3 regions of the Shewanella psychrophila genome follow, and region 2 is predicted to be linked to each of the others. Evidence: predicted binding sites of a transcription regulator. Region 2 holds the regulator's gene; each other region holds the start of a gene.

What was found. The regulator MetJ, encoded in region 2, represses methionine synthesis genes. The targets are predictions, from matches to a motif close to TAGACGTCTAGACGTCTA.
Region 1: the regulator MetJ is predicted to act here: its motif matches at 3,394-3,411, upstream of sps_RS23810 (methylenetetrahydrofolate reductase).
Region 3: the regulator MetJ is predicted to act here: its motif matches at 6,419-6,436, upstream of msrA (peptide-methionine (S)-S-oxide reductase MsrA).

The regions. Positions count from the first base shown of each region.
Region 1 is NZ_CP014782.1:5,455,263-5,463,611, reverse strand. Features, by position in the region: gene sps_RS23825 (PACE efflux transporter) at 162-620, opposite strand; gene sps_RS23820 (LysR family transcriptional regulator) at 715-1,593, shown strand; gene sps_RS23815 (hypothetical protein) at 1,821-2,246, shown strand; gene sps_RS23810 (methylenetetrahydrofolate reductase) at 2,415-3,389, opposite strand; gene sps_RS23805 (type IV pilus twitching motility protein PilT) at 3,736-4,740, opposite strand; gene sps_RS23800 (IS5 family transposase) at 5,169-6,086, opposite strand; partial or broken gene sps_RS29280 (IS4 family transposase) at 6,291-7,033, opposite strand; gene sps_RS23795 (IS4 family transposase) at 7,060-8,202, opposite strand.
Region 2 is NZ_CP014782.1:3,383,112-3,391,460, reverse strand. Features, by position in the region: gene sps_RS14580 (conjugal transfer protein TraF) at 440-1,639, shown strand; gene sps_RS14575 (sulfite exporter TauE/SafE family protein) at 1,770-2,507, opposite strand; gene metJ (met regulon transcriptional regulator MetJ) at 2,692-3,006, opposite strand; gene metB (cystathionine gamma-synthase) at 3,241-4,401, shown strand; gene sps_RS14560 (bifunctional aspartate kinase/homoserine dehydrogenase II) at 4,424-6,811, shown strand; gene metF (methylenetetrahydrofolate reductase) at 7,193-8,083, shown strand.
Region 3 is NZ_CP014782.1:861,882-870,230, reverse strand. Features, by position in the region: gene nadA (quinolinate synthase NadA) at 1-1,067, opposite strand, end outside; gene sps_RS03870 (dihydrolipoyllysine-residue acetyltransferase) at 1,202-2,812, opposite strand; gene sps_RS03865 (alpha-ketoacid dehydrogenase subunit beta) at 2,822-3,799, opposite strand; gene sps_RS03860 (thiamine pyrophosphate-dependent dehydrogenase E1 component subunit alpha) at 3,803-4,981, opposite strand; gene astE (succinylglutamate desuccinylase) at 5,191-6,225, opposite strand; gene msrA (peptide-methionine (S)-S-oxide reductase MsrA) at 6,559-7,038, shown strand; gene pgm (phosphoglucomutase (alpha-D-glucose-1,6-bisphosphate-dependent)) at 7,105-8,349, opposite strand, start outside.

The sequences.
Region 1 (8,349 bases), 2.1 Mb from region 2:
AGCTTTAGGTTTTTGTTACTGGGTCATGAATTAGTAAGTTATGCCTTCTTGTCACCTAACACCTGCGGTGGGTGATGTAAGCACTGCGAAAACATCCCTGTTTTCTAAGGTCATAGCCGAGTCTACACTCGCAGTTTAATAGCAGGTTTTATCGCTGTTAGTTAACTTATCGATGGGGCTGAGCGCTCATTAACCTTGTCGCTCTCTGCTTTGTGACTAAACAGACGTGCACGGATCACGTCATAACCCCAGTTGAAGACAATCGCGTAGATTAAGAAGAAAATGACCACGCCGATGTCCATGACAAATACTGTCCAGAAATCTAACTGCAGTACCCACATCATCAAGGGTAATGTCGCAAAAATCATACCTAACTCAAAACCAAGCCCATGGCCTAAACGCATTTTAATGGAACGTTCAATGCGGTTAGTGCCATAGAGACGGTCAAAACCTAGGTTATAAATATAATTCCAGCACATGGCAATTAAAGACAGGCCGACAGCCAAACCTGTCGCCGATTTTGCCCCTGCGTCAGTAAATAGTGTGGCGGCGGTGATGACGAATACTAAGGCAATAGCTTCAAATAGTACGCTGTGAAAAATACGTTCTTTTGTTTTCATGATAGATCTCTTCTCTGTTGTTCAGTCGTTCTTGGTTGCTATAATCATCATTAAATAAGTAAGAAGATAGTTAGTTACTATCAGGAAAAGTGATATGTATAATCTAGAACAGCTGAGAATGTTTGTTGAAACGGCACAATCTGGTTCATTTTCGGCATGTGCTCGTCAGTTGGGAAAGGTGCAGTCGGCAGTCAGTCAGGGAATTGCCAATCTTGAAATCGATCTCGACACCACCTTGTTTGATCGTACTACACGCAAACCTTCATTAACCCCACAAGGTGAAAGACTGCTGCCGTTTGCGCAAGCTATCTTGCAACAAACCCGCGAGCTTGACTCTGTTGCTGGCGCATTTAACTTATCCCATGAAACACAGATAAAAATAGCGGTGGACGACGCATTATTTCCCATGCTAACGAGTATGCTAAATACCTTTGCATCACAGTTCCCTGCAACCATCTTAGAGCTCTACGCTGTTGCAACACCGGATGTATTAGCCTTGGTGCATAGTGGACGAGCGGACTTAGGACTGATGTTTGCTAATAGTGGTTTTCCGCAAGAGGTGGATCTGTGCTATGTAGGGAGCTTGCCGTTCAATGGTGTTGTGAGCCCAATGCATCCGCTGGCCAGCGTCGCTATCGTCACTGCCGCAGATTTAATCCCACATCGTCAACTTTTGATCCGTGGTCTAGAAGATCAGCCCTTACCGCATTTTCCGAGCATATCTTCACATATCTGGTGGGGCAATAGCTTCAATGCCGTTAATCATATGGTTAAAGAGGGCCTAGGCTGGGGCTACATTCCCAGCCATATGGCGAAGCAATATGAGCGTCAGGGTGACATGGTGCTAATGAACTTAAGCTTTGACCATAAGCCATGGCGAGTACCGATTGATCGCGTGATGGCAAAACAAAAGGCTCGGGGTCCAGCGCTAATGTGGCTGGCCGATGCTGTCACAGATTTGTTGGAAGAGTAACGCATTTTTGTGTTATCGCGTATGCTAGTGCTATGAGTACATAATATATGTCTCGTCTTTTTTGCTTTTTGGCTGACGGCTGCGATGAATGAGTTTACTCTGATTTCAATTGTATTTGTTGTGGTTGCATCTGGGATCGTTAGATAGCAAAATCTAAAGTTATCAGCAGAGTTACCATCTGAATTATCACTACTATCAGCACTAGAGTGCTCAATGAGCCATTACCTATGCCAACAGAAAAAGAACAAACAATAGAAGAGTTGCAGCAAGGACTTCCCATTACGATAGTGGCGGATGGCCAATTTTCGGATTCGCTTAAGCCGTTGTTGGCTCAGCTGGAGATGTGGATCAATTTTCAGGCGTTAAAAGCGGATTGGTATGGTAATGAAGATCTTATTTTGTCTTTTGATTTTACCTTAGTCAGGTCATTGGAAGAAAAAATACAACAAATCACAGAAGTGAGTGTAGAGAGCTGGGTGGTAGAATCGGGTTATGCTTATCATTATGAAAGCAGCTGCCTGACGACGATTGCTTTTATTGCGGTTGATGATTTGGTGCAGGGTGGCGTTGGTATTGAGCAGGCGATAAAAGCCAGATTGACAGCCGTAGCCAATGCTATTGCACTAAAGCATGGTTTGTTGGCTTTGGAATAGAAAAGTTACTCTGGACAGGATAATTAAGAAACCTTCTAACACAGCGGATTATGGTTTGATAGTTGGGGGTTATTAGCCGACTATTAACTAAGTATTCGCCGAAATGAGGTGAGATTTGCCCCATGATGCATCAACACAACGGGGCATGCTTTTTACAGTGAGTGTGGGTTATTTGTTTTGTACAAATTGATCAATTTGATTTTGGGCTAAGGCTTGATCCATGGTGCCCTTAAGTAGCTTGTACATCAAAATAGACGCATCAATTTCAGTTTTACGGTTAGTTAAGCTTTCAATGTTCAAGCCTAATGGAATATTAAGCGGAATAACTGTTGCTAAAATTTGCAGCAGATTACTGTGGTTAACCTTAATTGACTCATACAAAGGGTCGTCCGCAGACAAAATACGTTCGCTGGTAGCTTTGGGGACAGACACACCTAACCAATTGATAAACTCTAATGTTTTAGCGCTACCGCAGGGGGAGAATGTCAGAATTACTCGGTTTGGCTTTATGTTATTTAGCGCACATTCCTGAGCATAACTAGTTAACATATCGATAGTTGCTTGAGCGTTATACACCGCTTGAGTAATGTAGTACTCACAACCTAAAGTCGACTTACCTAACAGACGAATATGTTCATTCTTTTTACTTAAATGGCGCTCAGCAATGGCCACACCACCTAGGTAGAACTCCTGAGAGTGTGCGGCTAACACACGGTAAGCGTCATTTAGAGGCAATGAGCTGGCAACCTGAGTCGATGGCGAACCTACTAATACCAAGTCTCTAACATTATTTTGATACCAAGTACGCGACAACCATTCACTAAACTCTTGCTCATCAAGACCTGCAACACTTTTATAGGCGATAACAGGCTTACCTGACTTTTGATTGATCAGCTGGGCGTAGGTGCCAGAGTCATGGGTAGCTTTAAACGGAAAAGGCCTAGGAATATCAATGCGATTCGTTTCGTCCTGAATATCATAAATGATCAAACCATCAAAACTTATCTCATCAAGGCGGGCTAACAACTTATCAGCGATAGTACTGACCGATTCAAAATCTGTATCGATTTTTGGTGGAGTAGTACCAATAAAATAGAGCCCACGGTTATGATCGGACGAACGCTGTTTTAATGATTTTTTCATGTTTTAGCCGTCTAGATGGATATAATCTTCATTGTGTCTTAAATAGTGGCCGTTGTTAAGACTCAATAAGATAATTTTTTGTATTGCTACAAAATCATATCTTTTCAGTACCTCATCAACTTTCTTCGAACCGAGACACCCATCATTAATAGCGTGTTTTGAGATCTGCCACGTTCAATCTAGAAGTGCACCACCTATACTTTTTAAAAGATTAGGAATGACACTTAGGAAACAGGCTGTAAAATTAATTCCCCCCTTGGAGTCGCTACGCCTAGATTGAGAGTTTAACCAATAACGCCTAATAAACATGTTGTTTTCCACTGGTTTACTTTATATCAGCCCATATTTACTGATATGAGTCTGGAAGAGTACCATTGTTAATTAGTTTTCTTATATGGTCTTTCCTAGTTATCATACCTAAAGTATTATCTAATTGCATTATTGATGGTATTTGCAATGATTTATTAGTTCTAATTAAATTAGACACTGCATTGTTGTTTATTATTATTTCTTGAATCGGAATAACACTTCCGACATTGTCTAAAATTAAGTCCTGTGATATTATAGCTGTTAGCGTTTCAGATAAAACTTCTCTGACTAAAGGTTGTTCATCTCCTGGGAAAAAATTAATAATTCTATCAATAGTTTTTATCGCAGAATATGTATGTATTGTCGCTATCACCAAATGTCCGGTTTCAGCCGCTAACAGTGAAGCTCTTAATGTTTCTCTATTTCTTATTTCCCCAACAACAATAACATCAACATCTTCCCTAAGAGCTGAATAAATTGCATCTTCAAATGAAGAAACATGTTTTCCAACTTCCCTTTGATTAATTATTGCTTTCCCTCTTTTAAAAATGGTTTCTATTGGCTCTTCTATCGTCAATATATGAACATTCTTTCGTTTGTTTATATAATCAACCATCGATGATAAAGTCGTTGACTTACCTGTATTCGTGCTACCAGCTAATAATATCAACCCTTTTTTATACTCAGAGATTCTCTTCAAAACTTCGCCATTATCGTAATCATTTAAATCAATGATATTTTGATTTAGAATCCTAATAATAAGTCCAAGACCAAAATTATGCCTAAACAAATTAACTCTCAACACAGTATCTTTGTTGAAGTTGTAAGCGTAATCAGTATCTTTTGTAAGATTTAGGCTGTCACCAGGAAAGGTTTCTGTTACAAAGTTAATAATGTAGTCATCATTAATAGTAAAGTCTGAAATTGTTATAATAGAACCTTTGTGTCGAGCATGAATCCTTTCACTAGCAGACAAATGAATGTCAGAATATTTACTTTCTATACTTAGTAATAAAATCTCATTTATATGTTTTGATGTCATTTAAATAATTCCAATCGATTAGCTTTAATATATTAGGTGTGACTGTGTTTACTGCTACTTTTCCACTAAATAAAATTAACGAACCTAACAATTTCTTTATTAATTGAAACTCTCCCTTTGGCATATTTTATCCGTGCCACATAAAATAAATGTACTAGTTCTTCCTCTTCCGCCAAAAAATAAAATGAGCAATAAGAATTAGTCCAGAAAGTATTATTTCCGACATTGATACGTCTCCTTTTCACTTTACGATGGCTTTGCATCTATGATGCTATCGGTATGTTTCGACAAGTATATATCAATCATGCTACAGCATAATAATTAGACGATCACATTAAGATGAACTCAGCAATATTCATTACCCTCTTGATAGGCGTTGTTGATCAAATCCTCGCTATAGATGCAGCTACTCCAAGGGTTTGAGCTAACTAGGCAGGCTGTTTCCTAACTGGCATTCCTAGTCTTATGACTTTGTTCATTGCCTTTACACCTGCCAGCGCTTCACCTACTTGAGCATTATAATCTCGTAGGCTAAGTTTCGGACTAATTAGTTGCTTATATCGGTACATTGCTGTTTCAGATAGCGACCGTAAGTGATAGTCATTTTCCTTCTTCCATTGCGCTAACTCATTATTTTTGAGGGCTCTCACTGCCTCGTTTCGAGGATGCCCATCCTCCCAAAACCCAGCACTGCTTCTTGGTGGGATAGTTGGTTTGCAACCTTTACGCTGAAGTAGTTTGTGACACGCTTTGGTGTCGTATGCTCCATCAGCAGAAACTTGTTTAATTTGTCTTCTTAACGGCTTGATTAATGTGGGTAACACTTCATTATCAGCAACGTTAACCAGAGTGACTTCTGCTGCTACGACTTCATGCGTATTCGCATCTACTGCGAGGTGTAACTTACGCCAGGTACGACGCTTTTCTTTACCATGCTTTCGAGTCTTCCATTCTCCCTCGCCGTAAACTTTGAGGCCCGTTGAATCAATCACTACATGTGCCACAGAGCCACGACTCGGTGAGCGATATTTGATATTTACGGTCTTGGCACGTTTGCTAATGCAGCTATAGCTTGGTGAGGTTAGTGGCACATCCATAAGCTGGAAAACCGAGGTAGTGAAACCTTCTAGTGCTCTCAGTGATAAGTTGAATACACCTTTAACAACCAATGCAGTTTCAATAGCAACATCAGAGTAAATATACCCACGGCCACGGCGGCCGTGATGTTCAGAGCAACACCAAGAGCTAATGGCGTGCTCATCAATCCAAAAGGTCAAGGACCCTCGATTAATCAATGCCTTATTGTACTGAGACCAATTGGTCATTTTACGCTTAGCTTTACCCATCTTGATGTTTCCAATAACCACATTGGAAGATCAGATCACATAAGCTGCAAAAGGTTCAATCGATTTAGGAAACAAGGCCCTCTTGATATTAACCGTATCAACTTGAATAAGTGAAATGATAAGTTTTGATTTATCATAATTCACAATTTATGATGGTTTCTGCCGTTTCATACAAGTTCTTATTGCAAATTTTTCTCGGTGATCTTGTAGTTTTCCGCTTTCTAACTTCCTTCCCCAGCCTAGGTGATTAGCTATCATACCGATGAGCCAAAGCACAATTTCAGTGAACATAGCAATAAGTCATAGAGCATCTAATCGTCTAGGGTATCGATTCTTGCAGTGTCTAAGCCCCATGTCATATTGGGGACTTTTCAAGTCACGAAATGTCTCTTCTATCTGCATACGCTGGCATATATAGGTGAGTTAGTTTAGCAGCTGTAAACGTTTCTGGTGGCAAGTTGGTTGTTAGTAACCAAGGCTCTTTACTGTCAGTTCGATGTTTCGGTTTCTCCTTCTCCTTGTACAAATGGATATGGCAACTTAATGGACTTTTCTTAGCGAGATAGACAGCACTATATACTTACCTTTATTGTTTGTGGCTGGATAAGCGATTTATTTGATTGACATAAGCCCTAGCCATGGCGCTGAACCACGCATCACCACGAACTCTACTGAGTCAAACCAACCGTAACTGGTGACTTGTTGGAACCAGGTATTGTGATAGCCCGCATCAGTAACAATCAAAGGACAGCAATGTCGAGGGATAATTTGAGCGAGCTCTGCTAAGAATGCATTGTGACGTCGAGGGGCTTATAGTCTTCAATTAAGAAGGTGTGTTCATAAAGTGTTACTGAGTGCCATTAACGAATTTTTTCCCGTACATTAGCCCTGTCAACCAGCACGATAGGCAGAGGATTCGCACCGCACAGGTGAATTGTATGCCAGCGCTTAGAGATCCCCTCATTTTTCAATTTTAAATAATCCCGAAAATTGAACGGTAAATAGGCTGGTTTTTAAGGTAACGATAAAAATTATCCATTAGAGGTTCTGCCCACTCTTCTCGCATCGTGGGTAACAGTTCATAGTAAATACAACCTTGGCGAAACAGAGAGTATGAGCGAGTTTTACTGGTATTTGCCTTTATTGTCTTTTCCAAGTCAGCATCCTCGCCCGCTTTTCCTAGTAGCGTCAGCAAGCCTATCGCCAAGGCGCTTAGCAAAAACAACCGGTCTCTACGTACCGGGGAACGCGTGTAGGTGGCACTCATCCCCATGCCAAAACGATAGTCTTTAATGTCACGAAAAGTCGTCTCTATCCCCCAACGTTTCCCATATAAAGTCAACATCTTGCTACTCACTAGGTCACGTCGACTTGATGCTAAATACCAAGCTTCTTTCATGCCTTTTTTCTTGGTGCAAATGACCCGAGCGACTGCTTGCTTATTACCCGTTATTTGAACGTCCTTAAGGGTTCTTGTTATGCCGCTGGGTAATAGCCAGTCCTTTACTGGAAACAGCTCTCCTACCGCATCGGTGACTTTGATATTAGCCTTAATTCTAATGATGAAGTCAAAACCCAGCTCATGTTCAATGAAGTTAAATAGTGCCGTATCACTAAAGCCTCTATCAGCAACAATTGTCACTTTAACATCCTCTGCAACGATCGACCTTAACTTAACCAACAACTCATCTTCATGGTTGTTTCTATTACCTTTTAAAGCATGTTTACGATGGGTTTTCCATAGCAGTGGCGTGTTACGTCCATGGGTTGTTTGCATACTCAGTACGATGGTTGAATGGTCGTCTGAATCAAATTCAGTCCAATCGAGAGAGACCACTATCTCTTTGCGTGCACCGATAATATAAGGCCCCCAGGAGTCCAGTAATTGCCAGACGTTTAACTTTGTATTACTGAGTAATCGGTCTACTTGTTTAATAGCAGACTTACGCTTAAGTTTATTGGCTTGGGCTAAGCCAGCGCCAATGGCATGAATAGCGAGTGACCCCTTTTCAATCACTCCGTGAGCGGCATTAGCAAGTGAGGTGACCCTTTTAGCATGCATGTCATGGCCAAAGAGTTCATCGATGTGATTATGAATAAGGGCTTTATTTATCATGTTATAAATTTTAGAACATAGAGTGATTTGGCTTATTATACTCTGGAAGCCTTGCTGCCTCTGGTTATTATGAGGGGATGCTTAAGATGCCAGCGATAAATATCGAGTCTATTTAATGTAACAAGCATTATAGACCTCAAAAATCAT
Region 2 (8,349 bases):
CTCCTCTAGCATGAAGACAAATATCAGCCTGTGGTTTTAAGATAATTCCTAGGTCTTACTGCTGAGCATTTTATGGATTATGTGCTTTAGGGCAATAAAGAAAACTTACAAATAATAGCGCTGAATTTAGTGATTTATAAACTGAATTTATTAGCCATAAAGAGTGGTAAATATTCATATTTATTATCGGGTTAAGCTGGGTAGTTCTTAAGTAAGGCATCTTGTTAAAAAAAAGATCAAAATAAATCGATACAAGTGTTGGTTTTTTGAGTGTTTATCGTACACAATTCTGAATGTTGGACTATCTTTAAATTCGACTGTTTTTATGTGTCTCTACTTATTTCTGTGAGTTTTGTTCAGTGCGCTACGCTGGATTTTACCTAGTAGGAAGAAACGTAACAAACATCAAATAATAAAAATAAAGATAAGGGCTGAAAGGATGAAAATGCTCAAATTTGCACTTTACTGTGCACTACTACTACTCACCCCGTCGGTAGCTATCGCTGGGCAGCAATACTACGAGGCTAGAAGCGATGCCATGGGCGGTGCCGGTGTGGCCTCATCAAGCCGTGAGGGCGCTGGCTTCATTAATCCTGCTCTACTGGCCCTGCAAACACCTAAATTCAATAATTTTGCCATGTTACTACCCGTGATCGGAGCCGATGGTGCCGATAAAGATCAGATGATAGATAAGTTTGATTCCCTGCAAGACTCTTATGATGCACTAGATGCTGCCATTACAGTCGGTGATGCTACTTCAGTCGATCTCTATCGTGGTGAGTTAGTCACCGATCTCGAGTCTTTAAAAGATAACAATGCTTATGTGAGTACAGGTATTGGATTCTCTATCGTATTACCCACACATAAAATGCCCATGGCGGTGTTTTATAAGAGCTATATGGATGCCATTGGAGTCGCAGCCATTGCCCAATCTGATATTGATACTCTTAATGGGTTAGATCCAAATAATCCTTCAGAACTGGCAGACCTAGATTCACAGGGAGCTGTGGTTGCCGGTGTGGTTTCTGATTTAGGCGTAGCCTTGAGCTTTCCACTTTCAATTGTCAATATGCCCATTGCAGTCGGGGTATCACCTAAGCTTCAGCGTATAGATACCTATAACTATGCCGTTAGTGCGAATAACTTCGAGGCTAGTGATTTTGATGATTTTAAGTATAGAAACGACGAGGTCACTTTTAACTTAGATGTTGGTGTCGCCATGAAACCTGTAGAAGGTTTGGTTGTGGGGCTATCTGGTCGAAACCTTATTAGTCAGGATGTGGAGACGGTAGAAGCACAAGGCCGTAAATTTACCTATCAAGTTAAGCCACAATTTACTGCAGGTATCGCCTATGACTGGGACAGTATAAGTTTAACCTCAGATATCGATCTGAACGCCTATAAACGCTTCGAAGAAGTTGGTGGTACTCAGTATTGGCGCGTTGGTGGTGAGTTGAAAGCTACGGATTGGTTTGCACTGCGTTTAGGTTACCGTCACGATATGAAAGACACGACGGCTGATATTTACTCTTTAGGTACAGGCTTCGAATTTGGTCGAGTCTTTTATCTGGACTTTACCGGCATGGTCGGCAGCGATGATGCTATAGGCGGTGTTTTACAAACGTCATATCATTTTTAAATTTAAAGAAGTTTCGAGGGCGCTTCGCTACGAGTTCGCCAACAAGTTGGCTGCGAGCTAAAAGCAAAAGCTTTTCGCTTCTGACTTTTCTTGAACTCGTAGGAGCGAAGCTCCGTACTCGCACCTTCTCTTAGCCTAATTCCATTAATGACTTCACCGCCAATATCGTTGCACAGATTGAACATAATATGAGTGTTGCCTTGCGAGTCTTATCTTTATCAACATGCCCTATCAGTCTCCCCGCGACCACATAACCTAAGATCACCGAAGGCAGAAGCAATAGCGACAGCCATAGATGTTTGATGCTAAGCAGACCTGTGATCCCAAGAATCACAAGCGCGATCAGTGAGCTGAAGATGAAGAAAGCCGATAGGGCCGCACGAAACTGACGGGCATCTTTTCCTGAAAGCAAAATTGCCAGTGGTGGGCCACCGATAGCGGCAATATTACCAAATACACCAGATATCACGCCGGCGCCAAACAGGCTCTTGCGGTTAACGGCTATGTTGAACTTAAGCAAACTCAATATGACCGCCGTGGCAACGATGCCCGATATGGCCAGTCCAAGAATGGGTTGTGGTGCATATATCAATAGACCTGCCCCGAGAAAACCACCAGGAATGCGTCCAAGAAGGGCATATTGCAGCCCATTAAACTCAAGGGCACCTCGCTCTCTAAACAGGGTCAGCAAGGAGATAGAGAAGCCCATGATGATAACCGGGGCCGGTACTAGCTCTGGATCGACAATATACAGCAGAGGAGAGGCGACAATGGCTAAACCAAAACCGATAAGGCTCTGGGTCAAGGCACCACAGAAGATGATAAGGGAAGCTAAAGCTAATGTGGTTGGATCTATCATTGAAAGCACGGCATTTTCTCTCAATTGTACTGTGATGGTTAAGGCGTTAGCCTTGTTAATTAATATGAAAGGCTTCGATATTAATCTTTTAGTCGGGCTCGATTGTTTCTGCAGGGTCGAAACTAGTGTGGAAGCAAACAGGGATCGCAATGCGATCCCTGAAACTGACTGAACAAGATTTAAGTGAGTATGATTACTCTACATCTTCCCATTCGATACCCATCTGATCCATCAAGCGCTTCACTTCAGCAGGGATAGTATCAGGCTTATCTTTAGACAAGTCATCATCGTTAGGCAGAGGTTGGCCTGTGTATGCATGCAAGAATGCCTCGCAAAGCAATTCACTATTGGTGGCATGACGTAGGTTGTTAACCTGACGACGGGTGCGCTCATCGGTAAGAACCTTAAGTACCTTCAAGGGAATAGAAACAGTAATTTTTTTTACTTGTTCATTCTTCTTGCCGTGTTCAGCATATGGGCTAATATAATCGCCATTCCACTCAGTCATTGACTCACCTGTATATTCAAAATTCGGGGCAGATTTTAACCCTTTAAATTGTGCAGTCAAATTATTGCCTCTTATTTATGACAATTGCAAATAGATTTCCATATGTTTGGACGTCTAAACGTCTATATTTGGTTGACGCTGGGCTTTCCCTTAGGTACATTTAGACGTCCAGACATCTCCTGTCCAATTTTTGTTGGGAGGAAGGTGTTCAGTAAATAGTTCTAGGAGTAGTAGATGACCGAACGTAAGTTAGCCACAATTGCAGTGCGTCAAGGGATTGAGTCCGATACCCAACATGGTGCCGTGGTGCCTCCCATCTATTTGTCGACTAACTACTCTTTCGATGGGCACAAGAACCCCAGAGATTTTGACTATAGCCGTTCGGGAAATCCGACTCGTTCTATTCTCGGTGATGCCATCGCTGGACTGGAGAAAGGCGCAACAGGTGTGGTGACTTGTACTGGCATGGCTGCGATCACATTAGTGACTAGCCTGCTTGGTCCCGATGATCTGCTAATCGTTCCCCATGACTGTTATGGGGGAAGTTATCGTCTATTTACTAACTTAGCCAAGAAGGGGGCCTTCAAGCTTGCTGTGGTGGATCAGACTGACAATATAGCACTGGAAGCCGCTATTGCCCAGAAGCCTAAGATGGTCTGGTTGGAAACACCATCGAACCCTTTACTGCGTGTCGTCGATATCGAAGAAATTTCCAAGGCGAGTAATGCCGTCGATGCCCTAGTCGTTGTCGATAATACGTTCTTGTCTCCCATTTTACAGCAGCCACTCTTGCTCGGTGCCGATATTGTTATCCATTCGACTACTAAATATATCAATGGCCACAGCGATGTAGTCGGTGGTGCTGTCGTCGCTAAAGATGCCGAGTTAGGTGAGTTATTGCATTGGTGGTCTAATACCTTAGGCCTAACAGGATCTGCTTTTGATAGTTATCTTACCCTACGCGGTATTCGTACCTTAGCGGTACGTATTCGTGAACATCAGGCTAATGCACAACGGGTGTTAGCGGTATTAACTGCCAGCGAGGCGGTCGATAAAGTTTACTATCCAGGTCTTAGTGATCACCCTGGTCATAAGATTGCTGCTAAGCAGCAAAAGGGCTTTGGTGCCATGCTCAGTTTCGAGCTTAAAGGCGGAGAAACGCAGTTGGTAGCTTTTCTTGACAAATTATCTGTGTTTTCTGTCGCAGAAAGTTTAGGTGGGGTAGAGAGTTTAGTCGCAGTTCCTGCGACAATGACCCACAGAGCTATGGAGCCAGAGGCTCGAGCAGAAGCTGGGGTAAAAGAGACCCTAATCCGTCTTTCAGTGGGTATCGAAGATGCCGACGATTTAGTTGCCGATATTGAAGCTGGACTCGCTGCAGCGGCGAGTTGTTAATCTCGGTAGATAGGAGTTAAAGATGGCGCGTTGTCATTTGCACAAATTTGGTGGTTCTAGCTTAGCGGATGCAGATTGCTACCGCCGTGTTGCTCATATCCTTCTCACTCACGGCAATAGCGATGATCTCGTCGTTGTATCGGCCGCAGGTAAGAGCACCAATTTTCTTTATAAATTATTGGAACTCAAAGACACTGGTCAGCTATGGCAGGAAGAGTTGCAGGTGTTAATCAGCTTTCAACAGAATCTGATCGAACAGCTGCTTTCTAACGAGCAGGCCAGAAGCCTGAGAGAGCGTTTGTCTATCGACAAGTATCAGCTCATCAGTCTGTTTTCTCTAGAGTCGTTAAACGAGTATAAAAGAAGTGAAGTGGTGAGCTTTGGTGAGCGTTGGTCCGCTCGTCTCTTGGCTGCTTTACTCAGAGAGTCCGGCGTTGCAGCATCAGATGTCGATGCCAGAAGCTTGTTGCTAGCCGATGAAGGAGGCGTGCCGCAGATCAGACTCGATGAATCTCGATCACGAGTTCAGAAAACCCTTGGTGAGCATCCCAACGAAAGATTGATTATCACAGGCTTTATCTGCGCCAACAGCCGTGGCGAAACCTTACTACTAGGGCGTAATGGTTCAGATTATAGTGCGACCTTGATTGCCAGTTTAGCTAATATCGAACGTGTCACCATCTGGACTGATGTGGAAGGTGTATTCAACGCCGATCCAAACAAGATTAACGATGCCAAACTACTTAAGAGCCTATCTTTAGATGAAGCTAATCGCTTAGCGCATCTGGGCTCACCCGTGCTGCATAACCGTTCTCTACAGCCCCTATTTGACACTCAAGTGAGTCTGGCTGTTCGTTCCAGCTATGCCTCTCATACCGATTTCACCTTAATTGCACCAAAGAGCTCTCAAGCCAGTGCTCCGGTGGTGACTAATCTGTCCAGTGTCTCTCTGTTTAGTTTCAGAATCAGTAGTGATACTGCTAATTTGGCTGAGTTATTGGAAGTGGCTGGCTTGATCCCGTTAGCCCATTGGAAGTTGGCTCATAACCGAGTTGAGCTGGCTTTTACCCATGAGAATCAGAAACAAGTTCAAGCTATCCTGGCAACCGATGCCCTGGAAGTTTCTGACATACATATTCGAGAAGATCTAGGTTTAGTAGCCTTGGTCAGCGCCGATGCCGGGCTGTACCGCCGTGGCTTCGCTCGACTGCTGAGCAGAGATGCAAGACCATTGTTTAAAGATGGTTTAAGTCTGGTGACTTTAGTTCCGACATCACAAGTTAACCTGCTGACTCAAAAAGTGCATCGTCGTTGCGCTGGTCCTCGCAAGCGCATAGGTGTGCTTCTGCTTGGGGTGGGTAATATTGGTGAGACTTGGGCTCGGCTGTTCAGCCGAGCTAGAGTTGCACTCAATAAAGAGTTAGAAGCTAGCGTTGAGCTGGTGGGTTTACTCAGTTCTAAGAAGGCTTTATTAAAAGAGGAAGGGATAGATCTCGACTCATGGAAACAGGCGTTTGACGAGCAAGCTACTCCTTGGCTCTATGATCATATGTTTGAGCAGCTACAAGCACTCGAATGTGACGAACTCATCGCCTTAGATATCAGTGCTAGCGCCGACTTAACGCTGCAATATCCTGAGTTCTTCTCACGTGGCATTCATGTGGTTAGCGCAAACAAGCTAGCGGGTTCAGGGCCCTTAGCTTTTTATCGAGAGCTTAAGTTACAGTTAGGCAATCGTAGGTTATTTTGGCGTTACAATGCCAGTTGTGGTGCAGGTTTACCGGTACAGCACGCATTGAATGATCTGCATAACAGCGGTGATAGTATCGAAGCTGTTGGTGGTATATTTTCTGGCACCTTGTGTTGGTTATTCGAGAAGTATGACGCTAAGAAGCCGTTCTCTGAACTCGTGTTAGAGGCTAGAGGGCTAGGTATTACCGAGCCGGACCCTCGTGATGATCTGTCCGGTCGAGACATGCAGCGAAAATTGTTGATCTTGGCTCGCGAGATTGGTCATGAGATTGAACTGGAAGATATTGAACTTCATTCATTAGTGCCAGCTGATCTAGCCGATATTCCATTGGAACAGTTTTTAGCGCGGATCTCAGAACTCGATGGAGATATGTTGCAGCAGTTTCAGACAGCGGCAGAGCAAAGTAAGGTCTTGAGATATGTTGCCGGACTCGATGTTGTTGATGGCCAGCTTAAGGCTGCTGTTAGAATGGAGTGGGTCGACACTCAACATGCCTATGCAAATCTAACTCCAGGCGATAATGTTTTTGTGATACGCAGTGCCTTCTATCAAGACAACCCTTTAATTATCAGAGGCCCCGGTGCCGGGCGTGAAGTGACTGCAGCTGCTGTACAGTCAGATCTGGCGCAGATTTGTCGGGATTTAGTGCAAGAATAGCACCGCAGAGAAGGGCGCTTCGCTTCGAGAGGGCTTCGATACGAGAACGGGAACAAGTTCCCTTCGAGTTCGCCAACAAATTGGCTTCGAGTAAGAGCAAAAGTTTTTCATCTTTTGGCTTTTCTTGTCTCGAAGGCGCTTTCTAGCCGCTCTCGCAGTGACGAAGTCACGTTCTCGCAGCAGCTTTGCTGCGTTCTCTTCTTCTATCTTATTTGTATTTAGTCGTCTATTTTCTATTGACTTCAAACTCAGCTTCACTAATATGGGTGTCTAGACGTCCAAACGTCTAGATGGTTTTATTTATATACATTTATAATGTTTATTATTTTAGTTACGCTTAATCAGTTAAAGCAGTTAAGTCGAGCTGTAGAGGGAATAGGAATGGGTTTTCATCACGCACAACATTCAACATCACTAAATCAGAGCTTAGCTGAGCTTAATGGTGATATTAATGTTTCTTTCGAATTTTTCCCTCCTGCATCACCAGAGATGGAAAAGATCCTCTGGAACTCTATTCGTCGTCTCGAGCCATTGAAACCTAAGTTTGTTTCTGTGACTTATGGTGCGAACTCTGGTGTTCGAGACCGTACACATGGTGTGATTGAACGTATCCAGAGAGAGACTGATTTGGTCGCTGCACCTCATTTGACCTTAGTCGATGCCAGTGATGAAGAGCTCAAAGAGCTGGCTAAACATTACTGGAATTCAGGGATAAGAGACATAGTCGCGCTACGTGGGGATCTTCCCGATGGTAGCCCTAAGCCGACCCGGTTTGCTAACGATTTGGTACGTCTATTGCGCTCTGTCGCCGATTTCGATATCTCAGTGGCGGCTTATCCTGAAGTTCACCCTGATGCAAAGAATGCACAGGCGGACTTGATTAATCTTAAAAAGAAGATAGATGCCGGTGCAAATCGGGCTATTACTCAGTTCTTCTTCGATGTCGAGTCTTACCTAAGATTCCGTGACCGTTGTGTCGCGGCAGGTATTGATGTTGAAATCGTTCCGGGCATACTGCCTGTGACTAACTTTAAGCAGCTTAAGCGTTTTGCTGGCATGACAAACGTCTCTATTCCAGGTTGGCTACACAAGCAATTTGAAGGTTTAGATGATGATCCCGCGACGCGTCAGATGGTAGGTGCAAACGTGGCTATCGACATGGTTAAAGTCTTGTCTCGTGAAGGGGTTAAAGACTTCCATTTCTATACCCTTAACCGTGCGGAACTGACCTATGCCATTTGTCATACGTTAGGTGTACGCCCAGGGCAATAAGTTATTTTTAGTTGCTGTAATGCATAAAGCTGGAATTGAATGCCCCGTCTTGTGATGGGGCATTTTTTAATGGGTTCAACTCAGACCGACTTCATGGATAGTATTTAAATGGTTTTTATCTGTTTTAGTTATATTAAGTGCATTAGCTTTCTACAAAATATTTAAGTTCTAGATATTTATAGCCTATGCGCGGCATACGAGCTATTCCAATATCGACCAGCATCACCCTTTCCTCCTATCAGTATTTAAGTTTATCTCTGAACTAA
Region 3 (8,349 bases), 2.5 Mb from region 2:
CAGGCGTTTCCTTTCACCTTCATGTTCAATTCAGCAGCAAAATTAAGCATGCGATCCAGTGGGATTAACGCACCTTCACGTAACTCATCATCCACAAAAATTTCATGCTTGCTGGTGTCTGTAGCCATCAATGATGCTTCAATCGACTGTAGACCATTCATGGCCATCCAAGGACAATGGGCGCAGCTCTTACAGGTTGCACCATTTCCACCTGTCGGTGCTTCAATAAGGATTTTGTCAGGGGCTGCCTGTTGCATCTTATAGAAGATGCCTCTATCGGTTGCGACGATGAATTTATCATTATCCATCTGCTGGGCAGATTTGATCAGCTGACTAGTCGAGCCCACGGCATCGGCAAGCTCAACAACACTGGCCGGTGATTCTGGATGAACCAAGATGGCAGCTGTTGGATGCAGCAGCTTGAGCTCCCGCAGGGCCTTAGCTTTAAATTCATCATGGACAATACAATCGCCTTGCCACATCAACATCTCAGCACCGGTCTCTTTGGCAATATAGCTACCCAGATGACGATCGGGACCCCAGATAATCTTCTTATCTTGGCTGTCGAGATGCTCGACTATATCCAAAGCAATACTCGATGTAACGACCCAGTCGGCTCGGGCTTTAACCGCAGCCGATGTATTGGCATACACCACAACCGTGTGATCAGGGTGAGCATCACAGAACGCACTAAAGGTCTCGATGGGGCAACCAATATCCAGTGAGCAGGTTGCATCTAAGGTCGGCATTAAAACCGTCTTTTCCGGGCTCAGAATTTTTGAGGTCTCCCCCATAAATTTAACCCCGGCGACAATCAAGGTCTGGGCCTGGTGATCTCGTCCAAACCTGGCCATCTCCAATGAGTCAGAGACGCAGCCACCTGTTTCCTCAGCCAAAGCTTGGATCTCGGGGTCGGTATAATAATGAGCCACGAGTACGGCATCTTTTTCGACTAATAACTGCTTGATACGCGACTTGTAACGCGCTTTTTCGAATTCGGTTAATGGAAGTGGCTTAGGCGGAAATATATATTGAATTTCTTCAATTTGTGGGGCTGAGTGACTCATCTTAAAACCAAGGAGGAATTCTTATTAGCGGGATTATACGTAAATATGATTGAAAAATTAACTAAAAATAAGCTATAAGCCATAAAAAAGAGCGCAAATGCGCCCTTTTTATTGTACAAACTATCAATTGTGAGCTACTGCATAGCCAATAACATCTCTTGGGGATGCTCTAGATACAGTTTCCAGAGGTTACAGAATCTGGCTATGGTGCCGCCATCTATGACTCTATGATCCCCAGACCAGCTGATCTGCATAATTTTACGTGCTTCGACTTCACCATTAGCGTTGAATCTCGGCAATATCTGCATCTTACCCAAGGCCACAATCGCAACTTCAGGCTTATTAATAATAGGCGTAGCTACTGTGCCGCCAAGTGCGCCTATATTGGAAATAGACACTGTGCCTTCTTTAAGATCCCCTGGACTAACACGACCACTGCGGGCAGCCTTAGTCAAACGGGTGATTTCTGTAGCAATCTCTAGTATCGACTTATCCTGCACGTCCTTAATATTAGGCACGAGAAGACCCACTTTAGAGTCTACTGCCATGCCAATATTGTGACGGCTGAAATAGGTCAACTCGGTGCAATCGGCATTCACTTTACTGTTAATCACAGGGAACTGTTTGATTGCCAGTGACAATGACTTCATAAAGAATGGCATCATAGTGAGTTTTAGCTCATCGTTTGAATACTTCTTCTTCATACTCTCGCGTAGCTTAACTAACTCGGTCAAGTCTATCTCTTCACAGTAAGTGAAATGAGGAATGGTCGATACAGACTCAGTCATCATCTTAGCCATCACAGCCTGAACACCGCGAATAGGCTCTACCCTGTTCTCACTATGGACTGACACCTGAGATGTGTTGGTCGCTGTGGAGCTCACTTCCTGGGCCGCAGAGACAGGCTCAACGTTATTTGAAGATAGGCTGATACCAGACTGATGTCGCTGGATATCTTCTTTATATACCCGGCCATTTTTGCCAGAGCCTGTAACAGTGGAAATATCGATATCTAAACTTCTCGCCATGCGCCTAACAGCAGGACTCGCCAATGCTTTTCCTTGAGGCACAGGTTCGCCAATCACACCTTGACTCAAAGTTTCACCAGCGGCTTCAACTGCCACTATAGGTACAGCATCGATAACATCATCTGACTCGACTTCTACTGCAAACAAAGGCTCATGGACTCTTGCAAGCTGACCCTTACGATAATGCAGCTTAACGATTTTTCCTGCTTTAATAGCCGGAATTTGAACCAAGGCCTTGTCTGTCATCACATCGGCAATAGGTTGATCTTCGGCCACGATATCGCCTTCGTTTACCAGCCACTCTACCAGCTCACACTCGACAATTCCTTCACCTATATCTGGCAGAAGAAACTCTTCGATGTGAAGCTGAGCACTAGATTGAACCGGTTCTGGCAGTGAAATATGTTCATCGGACTTGTGAATATTTAGCTTTTCAGATGAAGTCTCCGCCTGCTGACTTACATCAGATTGCTCCGTACCACTGATATCAACTGAATAAAGCGGTGCATGCACTTTTGCTATCTCACCTTTGGCATAGTGAAGTTTTTTGATGACACCACCATGAGGAGCAGGGATTTGTACTAAGGCCTTGTCAGTCATAACATCGGCTATGGGCTGATCTTCGCTGACAATGTCACCTTCACTCACCAACCACTCGACGAGTTCACACTCAACAACGCCTTCACCGATATCGGGAAGAATAAATTCTTTAATCATGCCAGGCTCCTAAAAATTAACCGTTGCTTTAATCGCTTCGAATGTCTTAAGCGCGTCAGGCATATATTCTTTTTCGTGGATCAAAGGATAAGGCGTATCCAAACCACAGACTCTGGCGATTGGCGATTCGAGATGAAGGAAACACTCCTCTTGTATCGTCGCTGATATCTCACCGGCGAAACCACCAGTTAGTGGAGCTTCATGGTTAATAAGTAGGCGGCCAGTCTTTTTTACAGAAGTCGCAACGGTTTCAGCATCCCAGGGAGCTAAAGTTCTTAGATCGATGATCTCACATGAGATCCCTTTCTTAGCCGCCATGTCTGCAGCATTTTCGATGATTTCCATCTGCGCGCCCCAAGCCAATAAGGTGATATCAGTGCCTTGTCTGACGACTTCAGCCTTACCGAGCTCAATCTCATAGTCTTCATCGGGCACTTCGGCAATATTGGCGCGATAAAGACGCTTAGGCTCGAAGAAGATCACTGGATTTTTGTCGCGAATCGACGCCAATAACAGGCCTTTTGCCTGATAGGCATTACGAGGCACTACCACCTTGAGACCGGCGGTCTGGGTGAAATAAGCTTCAGGTGATTGAGAGTGATAATGACCGCCAGCGATGCCTCCACCATAAGGTGTCCTGAAGGTCACACCGCCGACATTAAACTCATTACCACTTCTATATCTGAACTTAGCGGTTTCATTGACTATCTGATCAATGGCAGGAAAAATGTAATCGGCAAACTGGATCTCAGCAATGGCGACCATACCGTTAGAAGCTAAACCATTGGCAAAACCCGCGATGCCTTGTTCGGTCAGAGGGGTGTTGAAACAACGATCACGACCAAATTTTGCTTGCAGACCCGAGGTTGCTCTAAATACACCACCAAAATGTCCCACATCTTCACCGAACAGAATCGATTTTTCATTAGATTCCAGAGCAATGGATAGCGCATCATTGATGGCTTGTAACATATTAATCTCAGCCACGACTTAGAGTCTCCCTTTACTATTTGGATAGGAATCCGGGTATTTCTTAAGATGTTTCTTAAGGTCTTTTAACTGTTGTTGAAGACGAGGGGTCGGCGTGTCATATACGTCTTCAATTAAGGTATCAAGCATAGCCATAGGCAGCTTCTCTGCTACTTTTAACTCTGCAAGGACCTCTTTACGATATTTCTCGTACATTTCAGCATCTTGCTTCTCGGTTAACCAGCCCTTATTGATCATCCATAACTTAAAGCGCTTAACGGGATCATGCTGTTGCCACTTAGCTTCCTCATCTTTAGAACGATAACCCGATGGATCATCCGATGATGAGTGAGCACCCAGACGATAGGTCATGGCTTCAATTAATACAGGTGCGTTATTCTCTACCGCATAGGCACGGGCCTGCTGAGTCGCAGCGAGTACCGCCAACATATCATTACCGTCGACGCGAATTGTATGTATCCCGTAACCAGGGCCGCGGCTGGCAATACCATTACCACAGAACTGCTCACTTGTTGGCGTCGAGATAGCGTAACCATTGTTACGACAGAAGAAGATGGTGGGTGATTTAACTACGGCAGCCATGTTTAAACCGGCATGGAAATCACCTTCAGACGCTGCGCCCTCACCAAAATAACAGATGGCGATGTTACGCTTTCCTTGCATCTTGAAGCTATAACCTACGCCTGTTGCCTGTGGGATCTGTGTGGCTAAGGGAGACGAGACTGTTTGATAATTAAGTTCAGCACTGCCGTAATGGATCGGCATCTGCCTGCCCTTACCGAGATCTTTTTCATTACTGAACAATTGGTTCATAAATTGCTCAGTGGTAAAACCACGATAACGAATAGCCGCATGCTCACGATATTGCGCCAATATCACATCACCATCATCTAAAGAAGCCGTGCTGCCTATGATAGAGGCCTCTTCACCGGTACATGTCATATAGAAGCTGATACGACCTTGCCTCTGTGCACCCAACATACGTTCATCTAAGACGCGTGTGAACACACAAGTATCATAGATTCGATGAGCCAATACTTCATCAATTGCAGGCAGTACAGCGTTATCATAAACGGTTCCGTCGGCTTGCAATACTTTAAGAATAGGGATGTTAACTGATTCCCTGTCGAGAAAACTGACACGATGGACAGTCTCGTTATCGCTTGTTGCGTTGCTCATACTATATCTCTTATCAGCTGAGTGCTTTGTTATGAGTTGACCCGCTCTCATGGAGCGGATCAGCAATTCTTGTAATACGCGGGAAAGACATTACGTTAACGTAAACTTGCAATCAACCGTTCTAAAGACCTAAATAAAAACTAACGGTTACTCATGGCGTATGTTTAGCTTTACATGCAATGGAGATTTTACCCCGTTCCAGACCAAGGTTAAGCAATATTATCGGTACTGGCAGGTTTTAGACATAAAACGGTTCTCTGTCCAACCGGTACTTTAGCATTGGGGAACACGATGGCCTCGACTTCATGCTCGACCTTGATATTCATCCCACCTTCTTTCGCTAAGATGTAACCTTTAGGGAAAGCAGTAAAATTTTCAACATCATTGGCGAAGGTAAATTCAAAATCATCGAAGCCTTTGTTGATCGCACGGCAAACCTGATAAAGGTGAACCTTGTTCACATCGAATTTTGCCAACTCTAAGTCTTGATTGGTGATCAAGCGATTCAACATCTCTCTTAAGGCGATAAAACGTGTCATGTCATTCTGGCCAAAGGGCAAGACTTTACCTAGCTCTATGGTAAATGCATCGGCTTGGTAATTCTTTGAAGAATAATAGCTAAAGGTGGTGGTCGGTTCATGATGGAACAAAACTGTATCTATGCCACAAGCTTCAAGATACATGATCTGCTCGGCGCTATACTTGCGACCGGGGCGATAAGGATAGATAGCGAACTTTTCATGTTTTGAACCTCGAATGGCCGTATGCAGATCGTAATGAATTCTTTGCTCAGTTGCACTAGACGCCGAAAAGAACTTATCGACGTAAAACTCGAGTTTTTTCGCTCGAATACGCTCAGGGTTAATCAGCCCCTCACCCGCAGAGTGTGCACCGTTAAATAGACGATTTAGGTTTTCTTCGATAAAGCGGGTGCCGTTGATGATTGCTGGCGGATTACCAAACAAAAACAAGACTCTTTGCTTGGTAATGACCTTTTCCTGTAGCAGGTCCTTTATCAGGTCATTACAGAGCTCGATGGGGGCTGTTTCGTTACCGTGTACCGCACAAGAGAGGACAATATCTTTTCCTTCTGCATGCTTTGGCTCAAATACGATAACTCCCGTATCCCACACTTCTACATGAGTGTGTTCGCCTATAGAAAAACTACCGCTTTCATCTATATGATGTGGGTTATCTAAAGTAAATTTTAAAAAGTCTTGTGACTTTATGAGCGCCTGTAGCACAAAATTCTCCTTAATTGTTCTCACAAGCGAATTGCAACTCGAAACGGCGCAATTTCATGCAAGATCCTTTAATTTTATTCCGAAAAATCTATTGCTTAGAATAATAACACTTAACCCCTACGTCAGCTATTTATCGGGGCATCAAATAATACCTATTTACCTATTGCAAAAGATAACCATTAAGTACAAACTACAGACTTCTAGCCATCCAGACGTTTGAATAGGTATTTATTAGAGTCAATCGCGCTAAGTGAATTGCTGGTAGTAAATGGTTCAGCATTGCCTCTAGCAATGCAAACGATAGTTAATCTAATACAAGTTCAAGAGGTCTATATGGCAATTGCGACATTTGGTGCAGGGTGTTTTTGGGGCGTTGAGTATTTTTTCAATGAGATTGCAGGCGTCAAGCTGACGGCTTGTGGCTATATGGGTGGTGACAATGCGACCAACAGCTATAAGGAAGTTAAAACTGGTCAAACGGGGCACGCCGAAGTTGTCCAGGTGGAATACGATGAAGCCTTAGTCTCTTATCAAGACTTGCTCGATGTGTTTTGGCAAAACCACAACCCGACGACACTCAACCAACAAGGGGGCGACATAGGCTCTCAATATCGCAGCGCCATTTTTTTCCACGACAATCGACAGAAAATGATTGCTGAGCAGTCGAAACAGACGCTAGTTAATAGTGGTAAATGGGGAGAAAGACAGATAATCACGGAAATAGTCCCAGCACTTGAATTTAATCGCGCCGAAGAATATCACCAGAATTACCTGGAAAAGAACAATCTCCCTAGCTGTCATATCTCTTTTTAATATAAGTTCCTAGCACTTAAGCACTTAAGCACTAGGAACAAGCAACGAGCCTGTTAATCCCACCTTTTAACTCAGGAGTGCATCGATCATGGCTTGTGCCTCATCGATGACTTGCTCCAGATGAGCCAGGCTGATAAAGCTTTCGCCGTAGATTTTGAACAGGGCTTCGGTGCCTGAAGGGCGAGCCGCAAACCAAGCATTTTCAGTGATCACCTTAATCCCACCTATGTCAGCCTTATTACCTGGCGCCTTTGTCAGTACAGTTAAAATCGACTCTCCCGCTAAAATTTCGGTGCCTAAGGTTCGGGTATTCACATCATTCTTCAAGACTTGGGCAAACTTAGCCTTCTTATCGGCTTGTACCGGACTGTCGACTCTCTTATAAAAACTCTCGCCATGTAACGCCACAAGTTCTTGATATCTCTTAGCCGGCGTCTGACCTGTTACGGCAAGTATTTCAGCAGCCAGTAGTGCGAGAATAAAGCCGTCTTTATCGGTACACCAAGTCGTACCATCACGCCTCAAGAATGCCGCACCGGCGCTCTCCTCTCCCCCAAATGCAAAACTTGCATCGGCGAGACCATCCACGAACCATTTAAATCCAACAGGCACTTCACACAGTGGCTTAACATGCTGAGCACAGACTTTGTCAATCATGGCGCTAGAGACTAAGGTTTTACCTATGATCAAACTATCAGCCCAGTTAGGCCTATGAGTCACTAGGTAATCGATGGCCACGGCCAAGAAGTGATTGGGGTTCATTAACCCAGAACCGGGACACACGATACCGTGTCGGTCATAATCAGGGTCATTACCGATACAAAGATCAAAATTATCTTGCTGCTTTAACAAACCCGCCATGGCATAAGGTGAGGAACAGTCCATGCGAATTTTTCCATCTTTATCCAGTGGCATAAAACTGAAACTTGGATCGATTCGAGTATTAACTAGGCTGATGTCTACATCATAACGCTTAGCAATCTTAGACCAATAATGAATACCTGAACCGCCCAGAGGATCGACGCCGATGCTTATGCCCGAATCTGAGATGGCCTGCATATCGATAACAGAATCTAAATCATCCACGTATGGCATAATCAAGTCTTCAGCTTTCACTAACGGCGACGCTATGGCATAAGCATAATCGAGGCGTTTAACCCCTTTGAGCCCATCGCCGAGATAATAGTTAGCCTTTTGCTCTATCCATTTAGTTATCTCACCTTCCGCTGGGCCTCCATGTGGCGGGTTATACTTGATGCCTCCATCTTGAGGGGGATTATGGGAAGGCGTAATAATAAGACCGTCGGCTAA